3 regions of the Janthinobacterium pasteuri genome follow, and region 3 is predicted to be linked to each of the others. Evidence: predicted binding sites of a transcription regulator. Region 3 holds the regulator's gene; each other region holds the start of a gene.
The links. The regulator sigma-54, encoded in region 3, starts transcription at its own class of promoters, with help from an activator protein. The targets are predictions, from matches to a motif close to TGGCANGNAANCTGCTTT.
Positions count from the first base shown of each region.

Region 1: adh (aldehyde dehydrogenase) is a predicted target of sigma-54. The motif match lies at 2,912-2,929, and genes of this name have one in related genera.
Region 2: pepA (flocculation-associated PEP-CTERM protein PepA) is a predicted target of sigma-54. The motif match lies at 2,652-2,669, and genes of this name have one in related genera.

Region 1 covers NZ_JBNYXS010000043.1:8,075-13,236, forward strand. The annotation lists gene ACQ4WN_RS25760 (methanol/ethanol family PQQ-dependent dehydrogenase) at 1-785, opposite strand, end outside; gene ACQ4WN_RS25765 (DUF779 domain-containing protein) at 839-1,234, opposite strand; gene adh (aldehyde dehydrogenase) at 1,291-2,811, opposite strand; gene ACQ4WN_RS25775 (beta-propeller fold lactonase family protein) at 3,164-4,120, opposite strand; gene ACQ4WN_RS25780 (TonB-dependent receptor family protein) at 4,325-5,162, shown strand, end outside.
Region 2 covers NZ_JBNYXS010000002.1:288,930-294,091, forward strand. The annotation lists gene ACQ4WN_RS03720 (ThiF family adenylyltransferase) at 1-554, shown strand, start outside; gene ACQ4WN_RS03725 (nitroreductase family protein) at 555-1,664, shown strand; gene pepA (flocculation-associated PEP-CTERM protein PepA) at 1,743-2,576, opposite strand; gene ACQ4WN_RS03735 (hypothetical protein) at 2,825-2,998, shown strand; gene ACQ4WN_RS03740 (hypothetical protein) at 3,228-3,365, shown strand; gene ACQ4WN_RS03745 (hypothetical protein) at 3,495-3,863, shown strand; gene ACQ4WN_RS03750 (acyl-CoA thioesterase) at 3,944-4,402, shown strand; gene ACQ4WN_RS03755 (DEAD/DEAH box helicase) at 4,504-5,162, opposite strand, start outside.
Region 3 covers NZ_JBNYXS010000019.1:77,000-82,161, forward strand. The annotation lists gene ACQ4WN_RS18730 (KpsF/GutQ family sugar-phosphate isomerase) at 1-48, shown strand, start outside; gene ACQ4WN_RS18735 (KdsC family phosphatase) at 48-581, shown strand; gene lptC (LPS export ABC transporter periplasmic protein LptC) at 627-1,238, shown strand; gene lptA (lipopolysaccharide transport periplasmic protein LptA) at 1,264-1,845, shown strand; gene lptB (LPS export ABC transporter ATP-binding protein) at 1,845-2,600, shown strand; gene ACQ4WN_RS18755 (RNA polymerase factor sigma-54) at 2,605-4,083, shown strand; gene hpf (ribosome hibernation-promoting factor, HPF/YfiA family) at 4,153-4,515, shown strand; gene ACQ4WN_RS18765 (enoyl-CoA hydratase/isomerase family protein) at 4,651-5,162, shown strand, end outside.

The DNA.
Region 1 (5,162 bases), on a different contig from region 3:
GTGCCGCCCATCCAGGTCGAGGCGCCACCCGTTTTCCACAGGTCGCCCGGCCAGGTTTTGTTCAGCGTGCCGGATACGCCGTTATCGCTCGCCTTGCCATCCTTGTCGTAGCGGTGGCCCATATGGCCTTCCACGGTCGGACGGCTCCACACCAGCTCGCCCGTCATGGGATTGCGCGCTTCGACCCGGCCCACGATGCCAAATTCCCCGCCCGACACGCCCGTCAGCAGCAAGCCTTCGGCGATCAGCGGCGCGGCCGTCATCGAGTAACCGGCCGCGTAATCGTCGACCTTTTCCTTCCAGACGATCTTGCCCGTGTTTTGATCCAGCGCCACCAGGTAAGCGTCCAGCGTGCCGAAGATCACCAGGTTGCCGTACAGGGCGGCACCGCGGTTGACCACGTCGCAGCATGGCATGATGCCATCTGGCAAGCGATGCTCATACTTCCACAGCTTGGCGCCCGTTTTCAAGTCGACGGCAAAGATGCGCGAATACGATGCTGTGACAAACATCTTGCCGTTGTGAATTAGCGGCTGCGATTCCTGGCCCCGCTGCTTTTCGCCGCCAAACGAGAACGACCATGCCGGCACCAGCTTGGCCACGGTCTTGTCATTGATCTGCGTCAACGGCGAATAGCGCTGGCCCTGCGTGCCCATGCCAAACGACAGGACGCTAGACGGATTCTTCGCCGTGCTGTCGAGCATGGCACTGGTGACATTGCCCACGTCGGCCGCCTGGACCAATGAGGCCAGGGATGCCAACCCCAAACCGACGACGATCCCCATGATTTTTTTCTGCACAATCATCTCCCTCTGTTATTAGTATGTGTGTGTAACTCTCAGGTGCTTTTTCTGTCGTGTTCATGCGGCTGGGCATGCAACAAGGCGCACTCTTCATCGGTGAACAGGCGCGAGCGCGTCAGGAAGCGCTTGCCTGTGCCGTTGTCGAGTGAAAACATGCCGCCATTGCCATCGACCACATCGATAATCAACTGGGTATGCTCCCAGTACTCGAATTGCTCGAGTCCCATGTAAAACGGTGTGCCATTCAAATTGCCGAGATAAATGTCGGTATCGCTGACATCGAACTCGCCCAGCGCATAACACATGGGCGCACTGCCATCGCAGCAGCCGCCCGACTGGAAAAACATCAGCGGGCCGTGACGCTGGCGCAACTTGTCCATCATTTCCAGCGCCGCATCGGTGGCGACCACCCGGGCAATTACTGCACTCATGGCATCCCTTTCTGCGCGCCGCGCCTGGATTGACAGGCGCGGTGCCTGTTGCCGGTTTAGAAGAAGCCCAGCGCTTTCGGGCTATAGCTCACCAGCAAGTTCTTCGTTTGCTGGTAGTGATCGAGCATCATCTTGTGGTTTTCGCGGCCGATACCCGATTGCTTGTAGCCGCCGAATGCGGCGTGGGCTGGATACAGGTGGTAACAATTGGTCCACACGCGGCCCGCCTGGATAGCGCGCCCCATGCGGAAGGCGCGTGAGCCGTCGCGCGTCCACAAGCCTGCACCCAGGCCGTACAAGGTATCGTTGGCAATCGCCAGCGCTTCGGCCTCATCCTTGAAGGTGGTCACGGACACGACGGGCCCGAAAATCTCTTCCTGGAAGATGCGCATCTTATTGTTGCCCTTGAACACGGTCGGGCGCACGTAGTAGCCACCCTCCAGGTCGCCTGCCTGCGTATGGCGCTCGCCACCGGCCAGCACTTCGGCGCCTTCCTGGCGGCCGATGTCGAGGTAAGACAGAATTTTTTCCAGCTGTTCCTGCGAGGCCTGGGCACCGATCATGGTGGAAGAGTCGAGCGGGTTGCCCTGCTTGATGGCGGCCACGCGTTTCAAGGCCCGTTCGATGAATTTTTCGTAGATCGATTCCTGGATCAGCACGCGCGATGGGCAGGTACACACTTCGCCCTGATTCAGCGCAAACATGGTAAAGCCTTCCAGGCACTTGTCGAAATAATCATCATCGGCATCCATCACATCTTCAAAGAAGATATTCGGCGACTTGCCGCCCAACTCCAGGGTGACGGGAATCAGGTTTTGCGCGGCGTAACCCATGATCAATCGGCCCGTACCCGTTTCACCGGTGAAGGCGATCTTGGCAATGCGCTTGCTCGACGCCAGCGGCTTGCCCGCTTCCAGGCCGAAACCGTTGATGATGTTCAACACGCCCGGTGGCAGCAAGTCACCGATCAGCTCGATCAACACCATGATGGAGGCGGGGGTTTGCTCGGCCGGTTTCAGGACCACGCAATTGCCGGCGGCCAGGGCTGGCGCCAGTTTCCACACGGCCATCAGAATCGGGAAATTCCACGGAATGATCTGGCCCACGACGCCCAGCGGTTCGTGGTAGTGGTAGGCATAGGTTTCCGCATCGATTTGCGCAACGGAACCTTCCTGCGCGCGGATGCAGCCGGCGAAGTAACGGAAATGGTCAATGGCCAGCGGAATGTCGGCATTCATCGTTTCACGGATCGGCTTGCCGTTATCGATGGTTTCCGCCGTGGCGATCAGGCTCAGGTTCTGTTCGATGCGGTCGGCGATGCGGTTCAGGATGTTGGCGCGCTCGGCAGGCGAAGTCTTGCCCCAGGCATCCTTGGCGGCATGCGCTGCGTCCAGCGCCAGCTCGACGTCTTCCGCCGTGGAACGGGCGATTTCGCAAAACGGCAAGCCCGTGATAGGAGTGATGTTAGGAAAGTATTCACCTTTTACTGGTGCAACGAATTTGCCGCCGATGTAATTGTCATAGCGTTGTTTGAAGGGATTGGCTACGCCCAGTTTGCTGATGTCTGCGAGATTCATGTCGTCCTCTAACGGGTTATGAGAATGGAATTGCTGTAAATGAAATTGCTATGATTAAGATCAAACGTCCTGGTACAGATGGGGTGAGTACACGCAGTCTTCCGCAAATGCCGTGCCAGCTCGCCATCCCACTACAAACTTAGCGGGTTTTTCCCCGCTTGCAAGGGCGTGGCGTCAAATCCGGCCAGCTTTTCATCGCCTGCCCCGGGCATGAAAGGCGGGCGTGGGTCTGTTGGCGTTTTGAACAAGGTGGCGGCGCGCTGTGCCAATCCGGGCCAGCCCTGTTGCTGCGCCCCTACGCCGCTGCACAATGGAACAGGTGTACCAGACTGGAACACCTGCGCCTGTGCCACTACCGAATCACCACGCCCCATGGCAATTCGCCCACGGCAATATCGGCCACCTTGCGCGCGCTGGCCGTATCGATGACCGAAACGCTGTTCGAGCGGCCATTGGCCACGTACAGCTTGCTGCCATCGGGCGTGACTGCCATATTCCACGGGCGCTTGCCGACGGGAATGGTGGCCGTCACCTGATTGCTGGCCGTATCGATCACCATCACCGTGCCGTCCGTGCCATTCGACACATACACTTGCCTGCCACTGGGATGGACGGCGATGCCGTTGGCATTCTTGCCCGCTGGAATAGTGGCAATCGCCTTGCGCGCGGCCATGTCGATCACATACACAGCATTGACCAGTTCGCACGCCACGTAGGCGCGGCCGGAGTCCGGACTGAAACCGATGCCGCGCGGACGCAGGCCCACGGCAATGGAAGCGACCTGGCGGTGTTGCGCCACATCAATGACATCGACTTGCTCGGCCTCTTCCGCGCTGACCAGCAGCCAGCGCCCATCGGGGCTGAACACGGCATGTTCCGGGTTGCGCCCTTGCACCTTGATATCGGCGAGCAATGTGCCCGTCTGGCCATCGAGCAAGGCCACGCTATTGTTTTCCTCGACGGCCACGGCCACGTAACGACCGTCCTGGGAAGCGCTGACGCCTTCGGGCGACTTGCCCAGCGCCACCGTGCGCACGGGCGCACCGCCAGCGTTATCGATCAGCAACAAGGTGCTGCTGGCGGCATCGGTGACAAACAATTGCCGTCCGGTGGGGTCGGCGGCGATGCCGCGCGGACGCTTGCCGGCGGCAATCTGGCGCACTACCTGGTCGGTTGCCGTGTCGATCACGCTCAGGGTGCCCGATTTTTCATTGGGCACATAGGCAAACGGAGCGGCCTGGATGGCGCTGCTGGCGAGCACAGGCAGCAGCCAGCAAACCTGGCGCAAGCGCGATAAGAAGTTGGGCATAATCACCTTTTCAATAGCAAACCGAGGGGAAAGCGCGCGGCATCGGCGCCTCTTAACATTGCTGCATGCAAACGCCGTGCCACGGGCACGCGTATAATTTCAGCCCACCAATGGAGACATGGCAGGCATATTGCTTGATAAGACTATGCAGACCTGCGACGCTCACGCGCTCAAGCAGGCTTTTATTCACATTGGAGAACCCGCATGCCGCATCGTTTCCGCTTGAACACCATTGCCAGCCTGTTTGTCGCCGGCAGCGCTACCCTCGCCCCCCACGCTTTCGCCGCCGAGTCTGCTGACCTGGCCGCCGGACAAGTCATGGATACGGTGGTCGTCAGCGGCAGCCGCATCGCCCACCCCAGCCAGGAAGTGCCGGCGTCCATCGATGTAGTCGACAGCGCCCGCATCCAGGAAGGCCAAATCCGCGTCAACGCGTCGGAAGCGCTGGCCGCTGTGCCGGGCCTGGTGGTGCAAAACCGCCAGAACTACGCGCAAGACTTGCAAATCTCGTCACGCGGCTTCGGCGCCCGTTCGGCATTCGGCGTGCGCGGCGTCAAGCTGATCAGCGATGGCATTCCGGCCAGCATGCCCGATGGCCAGGGCCAGGCCGCCACCTTCAACCTCGATACGGCGGAGCGCATCGAAGTGCTGCGCGGGCCATTTTCTGCCATCTACGGCAACCATTCGGGCGGCGTGATCCAGCTGTTTTCCAAGGATGGGAAAAATCCCCCGTCCGTCGAATTGAATGTGACGGGCGGCAGCTACGGCACCAGCAAGGTAGATATCTCGGCGCAAGGCCAGGCAGGCGGCATCGGCTACGTGCTCGACGGTTCGCGCTTCCGCACGGATGGCTTCCGCGATCACAGCGCCGCCACGCGCGAACAAACTTTCGGCAAGATCACCGTCAAGCCGAATACGGACAGCAAGCTGACCATCGTCGCCAACAGCCTGCATCAGGGCAATACGCAAGATCCCTTGGGCGTCACCTGGGCCACGTTTGCCGCCAACCCGCGCGCAGGCGACGTCGACCCCAAAGATGACC
Region 2 (5,162 bases), on a different contig from region 3:
GCATACACGACAGCAATCTGGCGGCGTTTTTTGCTGGTGTCGACCTGTATGTGGACGGTCTGGATTTTTTTGCCTTTCCCGCGCGCCAGGCCACCTTCGCCAGCTGTGCGCGACTGGGCATCCCCGCCATCACGGCCGCGCCGCTGGGCATGGGTACGGCCGTGCTCAGCTTCCTGCCGGGTGGCATGACGTTTGAAGAGTATTTTGGCTGGGGCGACTTGCCCGAGGAAGAAAAGGCCCTGCGTTTTCTCGTCGGGCTGGCGCCTGCCGGTTTGCACGGCCCCTACCTGGTCGACCCGTCGGCCATCAACCTCAAGCAGCGGCGCGGACCGTCGACCATCATGGGTTGCCAGTTGTGCGCGGGCGCGGCTGCCACCGAGGCGCTGAAAATACTCGTGAAGCGCGGCAAGGTGATGGCGGCACCGCACGGCATGCATTTCGACGCCTACCGCAACAAGCTCGTGCATACCTGGCGTCCCGGCGGCAACCGTCATCCGCTGCAACGGCTGACGATGGCCATCATCAAGCGGCGCCGCGCCGCGCAGGGGGCATAAATGGCGCAAGCACTGCTGATCGATCCCGTGCTGGAAAACATCCTCGACCAGGCGCGCTGGGCGCCCAGCGGCGACAATACGCAGCCGTGGCGCTTTGAAGTCGTGGAGCAGCGCCATGTCGTCGTGCATGGCTTCGACACGCGCAGCCATTGCGTGTACGACCTCGATGGCCATCCCAGCCAGCTATCGCTGGGCGCCTTGCTCGAAAGCATGGCACTGGCGGCCAGCAGTCATGGCTTGCGCATGGAAGCGCGCCGGCACGGCGGCTTGCCCGATACCTTGCCCACGTTTGATGTGCACTTTGTTGCTAGTCCCGGCATGCTGCCCGACCCGCTGGCGGCCTTCCTGCCGCAGCGCAGCGTGCAGCGGCGACGGCTGAGCACGCGCCACCTGCGCGCCAGCGAAGAGGCCGCGCTGGCGGCCAGCCTGCCGCCTGGCTACAGTGTGCAGTGGTTCGAAGGCTGGCGCGCGCGCCTGGCCTGTGCGCGCCTGATGTTCGACAATGCGAAGCTGCGCCTGACCATGCCCGAAGCGCACAAGGTACACCTCGACGTGATCGAATGGGGTGCGCGCTTCAGCAGCGACCGCATCCCGGAGCAGGCGCTTGGCGTCGACCCGATGACGGCGCGGCTGATGCGCTGGGTCATGCACAGCTGGCGCCGCGTGGATTTTTTCAATACCTGGCTGGCGGGCACCGTCGCGCCCCGGCTGCAGATGGACTTGTTGCCCGGCCTGTATTGTGCTGCGCATTTCATGCTGCTGGCCGAGGCGCCGCCGCGCCATGTCGACGATTACGTGGCGGCGGGCCGCGCCATGCAGCGCTTCTGGTTGACAGCCACGCAGCTGGGCCTGCAATTGCAGCCGGAACTGACGCCGCTGATCTTCGCCCGTTATGTGCGCGAACGGCGGGCCTTTTCGCGAACCGACGCCATGCTGGAGTTGGCGCAGGAACTGGCCCTGCAATGCCAGGCCGTGCTGGGTGCGGTGGCGTTTGATCGGGCCGTGTTCCTTGGCCGCATCGGCGCCGGCCCGGCGGCCCAGGCGCGCTCCTTGCGCCGGCCGCTGCAAGACTTGCTGGTGGCGCCGGTCGACGCGAGGACGCATGCGTGAGCGGCAGGCGCTTGCTGGCTGCCGCAGCGAAAAAAGCCGCTGAGGACATCAGCGGCTTTTAAACTGGATGATCGCAAGTCAAGCCTGGCGCTGCTTGTCTTGCTGGCGGCGCGCAGTCATGCCCAGGCCAAACAGGCCGATACCGAGCAGGGCGATGGTGCCTGGTTCAGGTACTGCTGCTTGAAATAATTCCAGGCCGCCGCCGTCGGCCATCGCGATGAAACTGTTGGTCAAGCTGCCACCGATGAAGCTGTTCGTATTCCCGCTGAGGGACTCCAACGGGAAAAATGGGTCGGGATTGACAAAGAATAACTGTCCTTGCGGCGTCAGCGTGGCGTTTAGCAAGGCCTTGAAGTCGCCTTGGGCCAGGCCGGCGAAAATGTGGGCTTCACCCAGATCGAGCGTGTAGGTCACGATCGCATAGTCATCCCCGGAGACACCACCCACATTCACCGGCGAGCCCGCTACGTTACTGACCGACAGTGACGTGTCCTGGTTGGGGTCGATGTACAAGGTCATGGTCAGGGTTTGAAAGTTGGCGTGGATCCCGCCAGCCAGAGCATCCGACTGACCGGTGATGGTAAACAGGCCATATATGCCATAGCCATTGAGGGCGTTCAGTTGCGATGGCACGCTGCCGCCAGTGGGGCTGCCGAAAGCAGCCTTGGTCAGAAAGCCTGTTTGAGTGAAGGGATCGTTGCCACCACCCAAACCGCCAACGATGGTTTGTTCGACGCGCGCGTGATATTCAAAGCTGATGCGGTCCGCCACAACCTGATTGGCTGCGCTACCGGGGACGGAGCCTTCATTGACGGTAAACAAAGGACCAGCGAGTGCGGGAGCACTGATGAGCGCGGCGCCGATGGCAGCCGCGGAGAGAGCGAAACGCAGGAATGAGGACAGCGGTTTCATGGCATTTCCTTCAGCGTGAGGGTTGATCGGACCAGGTCACTGTGGCAGCTGCCTCAGATAACCTCATACGCCCTTGAAGCAGAATTCGTACCATATAATATTTTTATTTAAATTCAACAGCTTATAAAAACAGGTCTGCCGTTTTTCTTACTTGTGTAAAAAAAATCGACGTTTCACCGGTCCATGGCGCGGCTCGCGGGCGCCAGTGCTTGCCGTCATCGGCTACAGTGTGGGCAAAGGAGTTCACCATGCAAACACGATCCCGTCCTGCCCCGCTGCGTGCACACAGCACGCCTGAACCGGATATCCCGCCGCCGCCCGAAGGAGATCCGCTGACGCCACCGCCGGAAAAGCCGCCGTACACGCAGCCCGTGCCCGTCGAGGAACCGACGCCACCGGCGCCGCCCGTCAAGATGGGCTGAGAGCACGTCGTCGCGCACCTGAGTTGCCATGCGCTGCCGCGCGCTATTTATTTCTAGTCGGAAATGGATTGCGCGGGCGGCGCGATCGTCACGCCATTTAAACAACAAAAATGCCAATAAACGTTGCCGAGTGGATACAAATCAAGCACTAACTGCTGTGTGTCATGCGGCCGTCACGATTCTGTTCTTATAATGAGTCATCATAAAAATTCTTGTACAGGAGACCATCATGGGCAATTCCTTGCATAACAAAATTTACCTGGGCCGGCGCCCTGTGATCACCAGTAAAAACCTCGCAGCACTGGCCCTGGCGGGTGCCGTGGCCGGTTGCGGCCTGGCGTGGCTGCTGCTGCGCACCTACAAATAAGCGCGATCCACGCGCATTTTCAGCGCGCCGTCCGTGGGGCGGGCGGCGACTGAATCACGTTGCCTGTTGCCGATGCGCAGCGGGGCGCGTACCATGGGGGCCGAACACATGGCCTTTTATGGAAAAGTAATGAAGAACGAGAAATTAACAACCGATGAATATGACGCGCTGGAGCAAGTTGCGCGCGGTATCAAGACCGAGCGCCCCAGTGCTTGCGTTGCCCGCAATGCCAAGCGCCTGTCCGGCTTGAAGCTGCTCAGCTATGCCCGCGATGGCCGTCTGTCCATCACCGAGAAGGCACAACAACTGCTGTTCCTGCGCCGCTGCATCATGGGTTTGCGCGCCGTCGCCGCCGATCCGCTGACCAAGCTGGACACGGAGGTGGCCTATTTCCTGGGCAAGAAAGCCCACATCGTGGCGCGCGCCGATGGCGAGGGACACGATATTTCCGACAAGGGCCGCGACTCGCTGGCCGACATCGACACCCTGGGCCTGTAAGGTCTGCAGCCGGCCCCTGGGGCCGGTTTTTACATCCCCCTCACTTTTATTTCCCCTTGGAGAACACTTTGGACAGCGCGATGAACTGGTCGGCCCACGAACTGACGATGACGGTCCTGATGACGCCCGATATGGCCAACTTTTCAGGCAACGTGCACGGCGGCACCATCCTGAAATACCTCGACAGCGTCGCCTACGCCTGCGCCAGCCGCTATTCAGGCAGCTATGTGGTGACCCTGTCCGTGGACCAGGTGATGTTCTTGCAGCCGATTCACGTGGGTGAGCTGGTGACGTTCCTCGCCTCGATCAATTACACGGGCACGACCTCGATGGAAGTGGGCATCCGCGTGGTGACGGAAAACATTCAGCAACGCCTGGTGCGCCACGCCAACAGCTGCTATTTCACGATGGTGGCGGTGGATGCCAACCGCAAGCCGGTAGCCGTGCCGCCGCTGGTGCTGGAGACGCCGGAACAGCATGCGCGCTTCGAGCAAGCCAAGCTGCGCAAGCTGTCGCGCCAGAAGGTGTCGAAGAAGTAAACACGCCGGGCATGAAAAAACGGCCACCAGAGTGATCTGGTGGCCGTTTTTTTTATTGCATGCCGCCCGCTGGCGGCATGGCGCCGTGATTAACGGTCGCCCTAGCTGCGGCGTGCGCCGTCGGTGCTGCGCGGGTTCGAACCCTTGTAGCCGCCGCCCGTGCTAGGTGCGCCATCTTTGCGTGGTGCGCCCGGCTTGCTGAACGTGCGTTGCGCTGGCTTCGCGCCGCCACGGTTGTCGCCTGGTTTCCAGCCGCCTGGACGGGCGCTCGAACGTGGTGCCGACGCCGTTTTCTTAGGCTCGAAACCTTCGATGACATTGACCGGGATCAATTGCTTGGTGAAGCGTTCGATGCGCTTGACGTTCATGCCTTCAGCGTGGTTCACCAGCGAGATGGCAAGGCCATTGCGGCCAGCGCGGCCGGTACGGCCGATACGGTGGACGTAGTCTTCCGGGAACTTCGGCAGATCGTAGTTGAACACGTGGGTGATCGTCGGCACGTCGATACCGCGGGCGGCAACGTCGGTGGCGACCAGCACTTTGACCTGGCCGCGGCGCATGCCGTCCAGGGTGCGGTTACGCGCGCCCTGATGCATGTCGCCGTGCAAGGCGGCAGCCGAGAAGCCGGCGATGTTCAGGCGGTCGGCGATGGTATCGGCGTCACGCTTGGTGGCGGTAAACACAACAGCCTGGTCCAGGGTTTCGTCGCGCAGCAGGTGGTCCAGCAGGCGATTCTTGTGCGACAGATCGTCGACGAAGT
Region 3 (5,162 bases):
GTGGGCGCCCTGCATATCCATGATCTGACGCAAGCGAAGGTGATCTGATGGACAGTGTTGCGGACAACCTGGCGCGGGCGGCCAAGGTCAAACTGATGATTTTTGACGTCGATGGCGTGCTCACCGACGGCAGCCTGCATTTCGGCCCCGATGGCGAGATGATGAAAACGTTTAATGTGTATGATGGCCTGGGCATCAAGCTGCTGCAGGAATCGGGCGTGCAGACGGCCATCATCAGTGCGCGCCGCTCGGCCATCACGGCGCGCCGCGCGCAAGACCTGGGCATTACCCATGTGCACCAGGGCGGTCACGACAAGCTGACGCCATTTCGCGAATTGCTGGCGCTGACGGGCTTGACGGAAGAGCAATGCGGCTATATCGGCGATGATGTCATCGATGCGCCCATCCTGCGCCGCGTGGGCTTTGCCGTCAGCGTGCCAGGCGGGCGTCCGGAAGTGCAGGGCCTGGCGCACCATGTGACGCAGGCTGGCGGCGGCCGCGGCGCGGTGCGCGAGATCTGTGAATTCGTGCTGCGCGCCCAGGACAACTATGCGCGCGTCATGGCGCCGTTCCTGGAATGATGCGTACCGCCTCGCCGCCAGAGACATTTGAAAGAGTGAAATCCTATGCGTAAGCCAGGAGGCGCCCATCGCTGGCGCATGATTTTTACCGTGCTGGGGGCCGTCGTCTTTGCGCTGGGCAGTTTTTGGCTGCTGGAAGTGATGAACAAGAATGCCCAGGACATCACGGCCAGCAAGCATCAGGATGAGCCAGACTATTTCATCACCAATTTCAGCCTGGTGCGCATGGACTTGACGGGCAAACCCAGCTATATCGTGTCGGGCATCAAGCTCACGCATTATCCGCTGGACGATTCATCCGATATCGACCAGCCGTTCGTGCGCAAGCTCACGCCAGGCATGCCGCCGATGAACATGAATGCGGAACTGGCGCATATCGACCAGGACAATACCCGGCTGCAACTGCACCGCAAAGTCGTGATTGACCGCGTGGCCAGTCCGAAGGCGCAGAACCTGACAGTCAAGACGGAAGCGCTGACGGTGTTCCCGGATGAGGAAAGAATGGAAACGGACGTGCCTGTCGATATCCTGACGGGCGCCTCGCGCATGAATGGCATAGGCATGAAGGCCAATAACGCCACCGGCGTGGTGGAAGTGCAGAATGCGCTGCGCATGGTCCTCCCGCCGAAACCGCGCCCGGCCGCGGCGGCAAAATGACAGAATGAAACAAGGAAACCATACTATGAAGAACATCTTGCTGTTGACCGTATTTTCTCTGACCATGATGGGCGTGGCGCATGCCGAGAAGGCCGATTCCGAGAAGGAAGCCGTCATCACGGCACGTAGCGGCCACGTCGATGACGTCAAACAGGTGCGTACGCTGACGGGCGACGTCGTGCTGGTCAAGGGTACCTTGACCATGAAGGCGGGCCGGGCCCTGATCACGGAAGATCCGCAAGGCTACCAGTTCATTACCTTCTGGGCCGATCCCGGCAAGCTGGCCACCTTCCGCCAGAAGCGCGATGGCGCGGGCGACCTGTGGGTGGAGGGCGAGGCGGAGCGCGTGGAATACAACAACAAGACGGAAGTGGTGAAACTGTTTTCCAAGGCCAAGCTGACGCGCCTGGAAGGCTCGAAAGCGACCGACGTGGCCAATGGCGCCTTCATCTCGTATGACAGCCGCAAGGAAGAATTTGCGATGGAAAATTCCAACAGCGGCACCAGCACCCCGGATGGCGGCAGCGTGCGCATGGTGATCCAGCCGAAGCCCAAGGCACCGGCGGCGGAGAAGGCGCCGGCCACGCCCGCGTCAGGAAATAAATAATGGACAATACTCGTTGCGGCAGCACCCTGATCGTTCGCGGACTGCAAAAAACCTATGGCAAGCGGCAAGTCGTGCATGATGTCTCGCTGCAAGTCGAATGCGGCGAAGTGGTGGGTTTGCTGGGCCCGAACGGCGCCGGCAAGACCACCTCGTTTTACATGATCGTCGGCCTGGTGCCGTCGGACGGCGGCACCATCGATATCAGCGGCGTGGATATTTCCCGCCTGCCCATCCACCGCCGCGCGCAGATGGGCCTGTCGTATCTGCCGCAGGAAGCGTCCGTGTTTCGCAAGCTGACGGTGGAGGACAATATCCGCGCCGTACTGGAAATCCAGACCGTCGAAGGCCGTCCCCTGAAGAAGGCCGAGATCGAGGAGCGCCTGGATAAATTGCTGGCCGACCTGCAGATTGAAAAGTTGCGCGAGAACCAGGCGCTGTCCCTGTCGGGTGGCGAGCGGCGCCGCGTGGAAATCGCCCGCGCGCTGGCCACCGACCCGCGTTTCGTGCTGCTCGACGAGCCGTTCGCCGGTGTCGACCCTATCGCCGTGATCGAGATCCAGCGTATCGTGCGCTTCTTGAAGGAACGCAATATCGGCGTCCTGATCACCGATCATAATGTGCGCGAGACGCTGGGTATCTGTGACCGTGCCTACATCATCAACCAGGGCTCGGTGCTGGCGTCGGGACGCCCCGACGACATCATCGCGAACGAGTCGGTACGCCGGGTCTATCTGGGCGAACACTTCCGTATGTGAGCCAATGAAACAATCATTGCAGCTGCGCACTTCGCAGCACCTGGCACTGACGCCGCAGTTGCAGCAATCGATACGCCTGTTGCAATTGTCTACCCTGGAATTGCACCAGGAGCTGGAGCAGCTGCTGACAGACAATCCCTTGCTTGAGCGCCTCGACGATCCGCTCGACCGTTCGCTGCGCCTGCTGTCCGACGGCGCCTTGAGTTCCACGGCCGCGCCGGCCGAAGCACCGCCCCAGCCGCCAGGCCAGGAGGCACCCGCCGCGCCGGCCGAAGCGGAAACCTTTGATGGCGAGGCTGGCGACAGCCCTGCCGCAGCCGATGGCGGCGACAGCGACTGGAGCGAGGCGAGCCGCGGCAAGGCGCCCGACGACGAAGATTCCCGTCCGCAACTTGAAGCCCACCACTGCACCCTGCGCGAACACTTGATGGAGCAGATGCGCGTGACGGTGCTCGAATTGCGCGACCGCGCGCTGGTCGAGCTGATCATTGACGCGCTCGACGACAATGGCTACCTGGAAGAGTCGCTCGACGACATCCTGGCGCGTTTGCCGCAAGAGCTGGAAATCGACGCCGACGAGATGCGCACGGCGTTGTCCCTGCTGCAAAGTTTCGATCCGCCCGGCGTGGGCGCGCGCAATGCATCCGAATGCCTGGCGCTGCAAATCAAGCGCTTGCCGCACATCGCCATGGTGACGCGGCGCATGGCCCTCGTTATCGTGGAAAAGCACCTGACCTGGTTTGCCCAACGCGATTTCAACAAGCTGAAAAAAGCCCTCGATTGCGACGATGAAGACTTGCGCGAAGCGCAGACCGTGATTCGCCAGTGCAATCCGCATCCGGGTGCCGTCTTCGCTTCGGACGTGTCCGATTACGTGGTGCCCGACGTCCTCGTCAAGCGCGCGCGCAATGGCTGGCAAGTCACCCTGAACAACGATGTCATGCCGCGCCTGCGCGTCAATGCCATGTACGCCAACTTGTTGAAGCAGGGCAAAGGCGAGGGCGCCATGGGCGCACAGTTGCAGGAAGCCAAATGGCTGATCAAGAATATGCGCCAGCGTTTCGACACGATCTTGCGCGTGGCGCAGGCGATAGTAGAAAGACAAAAGAACTTTTTCTCGCATGGGGCCGTTGCCATGCGTCCCCTTGTGCTCCGTGAAATAGCTGATACACTGGGTTTACACGAGAGTACTATCTCGCGGGTAACAACTCAAAAGTACATGCTCACCCCGCATGGCATGTTCGAGTTGAAATATTTCTTTGGTAGCCACGTCGCCACCGAAGCGGGGGGCGAAGCGTCATCGACGGCGATACGGGCATTGATCGTGCAACTAACAGGAGCAGAAGACCCTAAAAATCCTTTATCCGACAGTAAGATTGCGGACATGCTGGGGGAACAAGGCATGGTGATTGCGCGACGTACTGTTGCCAAATACCGGGAAGCGTTGAAAATTCCGCCAGTGAGCCTGCGTAAGTGTTTGTAAGTTTTTTTCGGTTCCTCTGCGGGCCGGAGTCAATAGACCGCACGAACCCGATCATCTTTAGGAGTGTGTATGAATCTCACCATCAGCGGACATCATCTCGAAGTCACACCAGCCATTCGTGAATACGTACAAACGAAGCTGGAGCGCGTGAAACGTCATTTCGATCAAGTCATCGATATTGCCGTGATTCTGACCGTGGATAACCTCAAAGAGAAAGAAAAACGTCAAAAGGCCGAAGTCAATTTGCGCCTGAGTGGAAAAACTGTCTATGTGGAAAGTCTGGCGCACGACCTGTATGCCGCCATCGATATCCTGATCGACAAACTGGACAGGCAAGTGATGAAGTACAAAACCAAAGTGCAAGGGCACGGTAAAGAGGCGATCAAGCATCTGCCAGACAACTCAGAGGAAGATGCCGTCGTCGCCGTCTAAGGCCACCCGCTTCCAGCAGTTGTGATCAACTAAGGGCGCACATCTTGCGCCCTTTTTTGCGCCCCGATCTTTTGAGCGCAATCTTCCCCGCGCAGGCGCTAGAATGTTCGCACTTTCACTTCTTTCCTGCCTGCCATGAGCGATTTCGTCCAGACCTCCATCCGCAACCGCACGGGCCACATCGTGCTCGACCGCCCGAAAGCCTTGAATTCCCTGTCGCTGGAGATGGTGCGCGCCTTGAGCGTGGCCCTGCTGGCCTGGCGCGACGATCCGCAGGTGGACGCCGTGGTGATCCGCTCCAGTAGTGAAAAAGCCCTGTGTGCCGGTGGTGACATCCGTTTCTTTTACGATGCGGGCCTGGCCACGCCACAAGGCGGCAGTGCATTGCTGGAAGATTTCTTTACGGAAGAATACGCCTTAAATCATTTGATTCATTTCTATCCAAAACCGTATATTGCCGTGATGGATGGCGTGGTGATGGGCGGCGGCATGGGCGTGGCGCAAGCCGGGCCTGGCAACCGCCTGCGCCTCGTCACGGGCCGCACGCGCATGGCCATGCCGGAAGTCAATATCGGTTTGTTTCCCGATGTGGGCGGCAGTTATTTCCTGTCCCGCCTGGCCGGCCAGCTGGGCCTGTACCTGGGCTT